DNA from 2 places in the Bradyrhizobium sp. SZCCHNS30572 genome. Region 2 is predicted to be linked to the other one. Evidence: predicted binding sites of a transcription regulator. Region 2 holds the regulator's gene; the other holds the start of a gene.
What was found. Region 2 encodes LexA, which represses DNA repair genes until DNA is damaged. Its sites were predicted from a motif close to TGTTCNNNNTGTGTTCNG; they were not measured.

Region 1 (3,412 bases), 210 kb from region 2:
GATGACGCAGCCGCGTTGGCCCGACAGGGGTTGATCGCGGGCGTCTATGTGACACACCACAACATCCGCGGCCGGACCGAGCCTCAGCTGCGCGCCGAGATGGCGCGATTGCAGGACGCGCGCCGGAGTGCCGGGCTGCCACCTCTGCTGGTTGCGGCGGATCAGGAGGGAGGCGCCGTCGCACACCTGTCTCCGACCCTGCCGAACATGCCCGGCCTCGCAACGCTGGCCGATCTGCCGGCCTCGCGGCGCGCGCAGGATGCGTTCGCGATGGGGCGCGCCCAAGGTGAGGCTCTCGCGGCTGCCGGCATCACCTTCAATTTGGCTCCGGTCGTCGACCTTCGCCCGAGCTGGACACGCAACCGACTGGACTTCCACACCTTGATCGGCCGCCGCGCGATCTCCAACGATCCCGCGGTGGTTGGCGACATTGCGCTCGGTTACGTCCGTGGCCTGGAAGCAAGCGGTGTCCGCGCGGCCGTCAAGCATTTCCCTGGTCTGGGGCGCGTCGCAGCCGATACGCATCATTTCTCGGCACAGCTCGGCACGCCGGCAGATGTCTTGGAACGGTCGGATTGGCGGCCGTTCCGACAGGTGCTGCAGGGCTCGCACGCGGCAATGATGGTCGGTCACGTGACGGTCGATGCGATCGATCCAGAGCGGCCTGCCTCACATTCCAAAGCCGTGCTTGAGGGACTCATTCGCGGCCGCTGGAACTATCAGGGCGTGATCGTGACGGATGATCTCGTGATGGGGGCGATCTACGGCCGCGACCTCTGCAAAGCGGTCGTGGAGGCTCTCAACGGCGGCGCCGATCTGTTGCTGGTGGCCTATGACGGCACCCAGTTCCACCGCGCGCTCGCCTGCGCCAAGGAGGCTCTGGCGGAAGGACGCATCGACCTCGATGCAATCAGCAGGAGCGATGAACGGCTGAAGCGCTGGGCGCCGACGGTTGGCAAATCACAGCCGTCGAATGTGTCTACGGTTATGCAACGGCCTGGAGGCGTGCATCAGAAGATCGTGGACTGAATGGCAGCGAGCCCTCAGCGCGGGCCATTGCCGGTCCAGTTGCGCCAAGCGACATTCGAGAGGCTTCGCAGGTCGGTCGCCAGCGGGCGTCGCGTCTGCTTGTCGTGCTGAGCGATGAGGTGCTCGGATTCGCGGATCTTGACCTGGAGTTCCGCAACCTGCCGCTTGGTCTGTTCGAGCGCCTTCGCATCGGCGATCTCGCCCACCGTGAACCGCGCCGTCTCGATCTGTTTCAACGTCGCGCGATTCTTTTTGAGCTGGGCGCGATGCCAGGCAACCTTGCTGTCACTGTCCGCAACCATGGTGGACTCCCGCGAAATGCCGCGGAGACTAAACGACCGATTTCTGATTCGCGACAGCTTCGGACCGGCATCGCCAACATTGGAATACCGATCTGCCGGCCCATCGTCCTGGTGAGTCGAATATGTCCGGTTCAATCCAACCCTGCGGCGCGTCTCATCTCATCAATCAGTTCGGACGCTTCAGCCTTCGTCATCTCCGCTCGCGCGGGATCGGACCGGCCAGCCTGCTCGCTGAGCGTTCTCAAGTAGGAAGCTTGGGCATCCGTCATCGGATCGGCTCCGGACACCCAGTCCTCGGGATCTTTCTGCAGCTGTTCGGCCATGGGGATCTCCCGTTGTTGCCCGGCTTCAACGGGGAAGCTTGCAATGTGTTCCTATTTTGTTCTATTGTACAATCCTGCTCCTGCTCGGGTGCTTCATGCGCGATCTATGTGTGGTTCGAGCCGAAATCGACCGTATGCGTCTCCGGGTCGGGCGGCAGCGCCGTGAAATCGTGCAGCTACGGCGAGCTCGGGCCTCGACGGCGGCCGCCGAAGTGCTTTTGCACCACCTGCTGGAGACGCTTGACCGGCTGCGGCAACAGCGGGAGCGGCTCAAGCTGGAGGAAGCGAGCCGACTGCCTCGCAAGCAGCGCGGCGCCCGGCGCGCATGAGACGCTGGCGATAAGGCCGAGCGATCCGCCGCTCGTCCGTAGTCCGATGATCAGGCCTGGAACCGACATGGCCGACGATCACCAGAGCCGCAAAGGCCAACCTGCGCCTGGTCACGAGGACGTCTGCATCTTCAATTTGGCCGGTGAGGAGAAAGATTGGTCGGTAGTCCGGCTCCCTCGCTCAGCATCGGGCGTGTGAGCTTCGGGCAATACGATGTCCGGCGGCGCGGCGGTGAGTTCTTCCGGTGTGGCCTCGCATGATTTGATCTCGAAATTGTTGTCGAGGATTTTCTCGCCATGCGTGCCGAGCGTGATGAGATCGGCCTGTTCCGCGGCCTCCCAGACCTCGCGCTCGGTGCGAAACGGGCGGGTCATCTGTTCGTCATTCTCAAACAATGCGTAGGGCACGAGCGCCTCCAGATTGCGATCCGCCGATGCAGCGATGCCGTGCCGCTCGACGCCGCCCATCCATTCAAGGCAGGGACGTCCAAACAAACGGCGCCATAGGCAGGCTGGTTCCACCCAGGCGAGCGCTGACCCGATCGACCAGTTGTGACGATCCGCCCGGCCTGCCAGGCGGAACATGGAGGCCAGCGCGAGGTTGCCGGCGGTGTCGAATGGCCAGGAGAGTTCAATGGATATCAAGGGAAAGAAGATCGCGATCCTCGCAACCAACGGGTTCGAGCAATCCGAGCTCGAAGTGCCGCGCGATCGTCTCAAGCAGGCGGGCGCGACCGTCGAGATCATCTCGCTCGCGCCGGGCGAGATCAAGGGCTGGGATGAGAAGGACTGGGGACGGACCGTCAAGGTCGACAAGACGTTGGACCAGGCGTCTGCTTCGGACTACGACGCCGTCGTGCTGCCGGGCGGTCAGATCAATCCGGATCTGCTGCGGCTCGAGCCGAAGGCGCTGCGGTTCATCAAGGAGATCTTTGAAGCCAAGAAGATCGTTGCGGCGGTCTGTCATGCGCCGTGGCTCCTGATCGAGACCGGAATTGCCAAGGGGCGAAAGATGACGTCCTACAAATCGATCAAGACGGACGTTGCCAATGCCGGCGCGCATTGGCAGGACGCGGAGGTCGTGGTCGATCAGGGCGTGATCACCTCGCGCAATCCCGGAGATCTGGAAGCCTTCAGCGCCAAGATCATCGAAGAGGTCAAGGAAGGCCGCCATCTCAAGCGCAGCGCGGCTTGATGCTGAGATCGGAAGCCGGGAGAAAACCCGGCTACCTCAGTGGGACGGGCCCAGCGCCCGAGGGGTCGAACGCTGGGCCGCAGTCCACACGGAGTGCCTCCAGCGAGATGGGGGAAAGCCGCCAGAGGCATGGAAATGACTCGCGGCGGGCCGGGTCGTTCCCAATTCCTAGCGCGGACCTTCGCCCGCGGGATTTCGACGAAGCCTCGCAACGTTCGTGAGGAATCGGAACTT
Region 2 (3,412 bases):
TCGGCCAGCGTGAACGCAGCGCGCGGATAGCGTTGCCAGATGGCGATGTCGTCAGCCGTGACTGTCAGCCATCCGAACACAAGCATATTGCAGCCGGGCTCGGTGATCCCGGCGGCCTTGTTCCAATCGATCTTGTTGACCACGGCGGCAGGCTCCCCCGGCACATCATGGCGGCCGAGGGATGTCGTTCCTATCCGATGCGATGCCGGGGCGTAAGGTTCGCCCGAGAGGACTTTGCGCTTGCAGAACCCAAATCTCCCACGGTCGAAAGCTCGCTCACGACCGAGAGAAATGCCGATGCGGAGACCCCTCAGGTGATGCTGATGCGGCGAATCGGTGTGGCCTGCGAAGGCGGCACGTCCTCGGCGATGTCCGGGCGTCGCTCCGCCGGCTGCTTGCTGACCGGCAATTGCAGCACGGTGACGCGCTGGCCCTCGCAGAGCTGGGTCACCAGCACGTGGCGGCCATCGGCGAATTCGATCGCGTCGTGATGGCGATCGGGAATGTGAGTCTCGATGCTGTTGAACTTTGCGACGCGCTCGCGGATCGTCCGGGTCCAGAGCCAGCGGCTGTCGTAGCGGACGTCCTCGGCGAAGGCCAACTCGGTGCCGGGCAGCATGCAGACTGCGACGGTCGGCTCGCTCTCCAGCGCGAAGCCGCGGGTGGCGGTGCCACGGAAGGTCATCGAGATCAACGTCTCGCCGACCTTGGCGGGACGGGACGCAACCGCATGGAGGCTGTAGTCACACATCGGATCGCTCCTCGTTGAGAGATAGCCGACCCACGCTCCCCCCGGACAGGCGCAGGCCTCTATCAGAGTGGACATCGATGGTGATGTTAGCGCGCGCTTCGCGGCAATTCTGCGCTGATCTGCATCGCGTGTGCCCGCGGCCGATCACAAGCGTTTGAGCATGCCGCGCTGCACATCATGAGGTGCATTCGCGCGTGACGTATTTTGCTGGGCAGCCTCCGATCGGCGGCGAAAGCGCGTGCGCCCGCCGCCCATCGACCGATCCCATTCGCGATCAGTACTTGCGGTACAGCCCGACCAGCTTGCCTTGGATCTTCACCCGGTTCGGCGGCAGGATGCGTACCTCGTAGGCGGTGTTGGCCGGCTCCAGCGCGATCGATGCGCCGCGGCGGCGGAAGCGCTTCAACGTCGCTTCCTCATCGTCGATCAGCGCCACCACGATGTCGCCGGTGTCGGCGGTCTCGTTGCGTTGGATCAGCGCCATGTCGCCGTCGAGGATGCCGGCATCGACCATGGAGTCGCCGCGCACCTCAAGCGCATAGTGATCGCCGTTGCCGAGCATGTCGGCAGGCACGCTGATGGTGTGGCTGCGCGTCTGTAGCGCCTCGATCGGAGTACCGGCGGCGATGCGGCCCATCACCGGCACTGCGACGGGGCGCTCGCCATCGTCCAGCGCGGGAGTGCTGGTGCGCACCTTGCCGAGATTGCCCTCGATCACCGATGGGGTGAAGCCGCGGCGGTTGTTGGCGGCCTGTGACAGCTCGGGCAGCTTGATCACCTCGATCGCGCGGGCGCGGTTGGGCAGCCGGCGGATGAAGCCGCGCTCCTCGAGCGCCGTGATCAGGCGATGAATGCCGGACTTCGAGCGCAGATCGAGCGCATCCTTCATCTCGTCGAAGGACGGCGGCACGCCGGCTTCCTTGAGCCGCTCGTTGATGAACCGCAGAAGTTCGTACTGTTTGCGCGTCAGCATCTCGACCTGGTCCCCGGTTTGTTGTCGTCCGAGTCCAGGAGCTGCGCCTCGCGCACAAACCGGCTGAGAGCGCCCTGGAGTCGGACCGTCATCGCGTCGCCCGCAACATACTAAAAACAAATCATGAACGGACACTATATGTTCGATGTGTGTTCCGCAATCCTAAAAATATGATGAACAGACCGGGCTTTACCGGGGAAGCGGCTCAGTTCGGCAGGCGCAGGATCTCGCACGGGCTGCCCGCAGGCGCCTTCGGCGCAAACGCCGGCCGGATCACCACAGCCTGCGAGAGCGCGAGATTGCCGAGCAGCGACGAATCCTGCTGGCTCACCGGGGTCGCGACCAGCGTGCCGTCGGCGCGCTCTTCGAGCTGTGCCCGCAGATAGTCCTCGCGCGAATCGTTCGGCCCCAGTTCGCGGCCGAGCAGGGCGGTCTCGCGCGGCATCACGGCCTCGTCACGGCCGAGCAGCCGCCGAATCAGCGGCACCAGGAACAGGATGGCGCAGACATAGGACGACACCGGATTGCCGGGCAGTCCGATCACCCTGATGTCGCCGAGCCGTCCGTGCATCATCGGCTTGCCCGGCCGCATCGCGATCTTCCAGAACGCCATCTCGACGCCCTCGGCTTCGAGCGCCTGCTTGACGAGGTCGTGATCGCCGACCGAGGCGCCGCCGGTCGTGATCAGGATGTCGGCCTTGGCCTCGCGGGCCCGGCGGATGCCGGCGATCGTCGCCTGCATCGTATCCGCGGCGATGCCCAGATCGATCGGGGTCCCGCCCTCGTTGCGCACCAGCGCCCGCAAGGCGTAGCCGTTGGAATAGACGATCTGGCCCGGGCCGGGCGTCGAGCCCGGCATCACCAGCTCGTCGCCGGTGGCGAGCAGCGCCACCTTCGGCCGGCGCCGCACCGGCAGCGCCGGATGATTCATGCTGGCCGCCAGCGACAGGTCGCGGTCGCTGAGCCGGCGCCCGGACTTCAGCAGCACCATGCCCTGGTGAAAGTCGACGCCCGCCGGCCGGATATGCCGGCCCTTGATCGCGGCCTCGGTGATCACGACGTGGCCGTCTTCGGCGATCGTGTCCTCCTGGATCACCACCGCGTCCGCGCCCTCCGGAACAACGCCACCGGTGAAGATCCGCGCCGCCTCGCCGGGTCCAACCACGCGATCGAACGGCCGCCCTGCCGCAACCTCGCCGATGACCTTCAGCCGCGCCTTGGCCTGGGCGGCGTCCGCCGCGCGCACGGCATAGCCGTCCATCGCCGACATTGCCTCGGGCGGCTGCGTCCGCAGCGCCGCGAGGTCCCGCGCCAGGATGCGGTGAAACGCTTCGTCCAGCCCGACCTGCTCCTCGGCCAGCGGCTCGGCGCCGGCGAGCACGGCGGACAACGCATCAGACACCGGCATCAGGGCCATGGGATTTCCTTCGGACGGAGACGGCAGATCGAATGAATCGCCTTCTAACCGAACGCGCACGGCGCGGCCAAGGGCCTAGGCCGCTCCCTGCGTTCTGACCGTCTGCTGTGGGCCGTTTCCGGGCCGCTGCCTCACGATCGCGCGAGAAAGTCTGCAATCAACCGCATGACCTCCTGCGGACGTTCCAGGCTCGGCAGGTGCGCCGTTCCGGCCAGCTCATGTCCTGACCCGTTCGGCATTGTTGCGGCGAGCAGCCTGCTTCGCTGCTGGA

Region 1: QX048_RS07615 (DUF3072 domain-containing protein) is a predicted target of LexA. The motif match lies at 1,701-1,718, and genes of this name have one in related genera.

The regions. Positions count from the first base shown of each region.
Region 1 covers NZ_JAUESY010000002.1:555,945-559,356, forward strand. Annotated here, with positions in the region: gene QX048_RS07605 (glycoside hydrolase family 3 N-terminal domain-containing protein) at 1-1,029, shown strand, start outside; gene QX048_RS07610 (hypothetical protein) at 1,044-1,331, opposite strand; gene QX048_RS07615 (DUF3072 domain-containing protein) at 1,463-1,654, opposite strand; gene QX048_RS07620 (hypothetical protein) at 2,095-2,628, opposite strand; gene QX048_RS07625 (type 1 glutamine amidotransferase domain-containing protein) at 2,618-3,178, shown strand.
Region 2 covers NZ_JAUESY010000002.1:341,605-345,016, forward strand. Annotated here, with positions in the region: gene QX048_RS06545 (hypothetical protein) at 311-751, opposite strand; gene lexA (transcriptional repressor LexA) at 1,026-1,724, opposite strand; gene glp (gephyrin-like molybdotransferase Glp) at 1,930-3,141, opposite strand; gene QX048_RS06560 (alpha/beta hydrolase) at 3,273-3,412, opposite strand, start outside.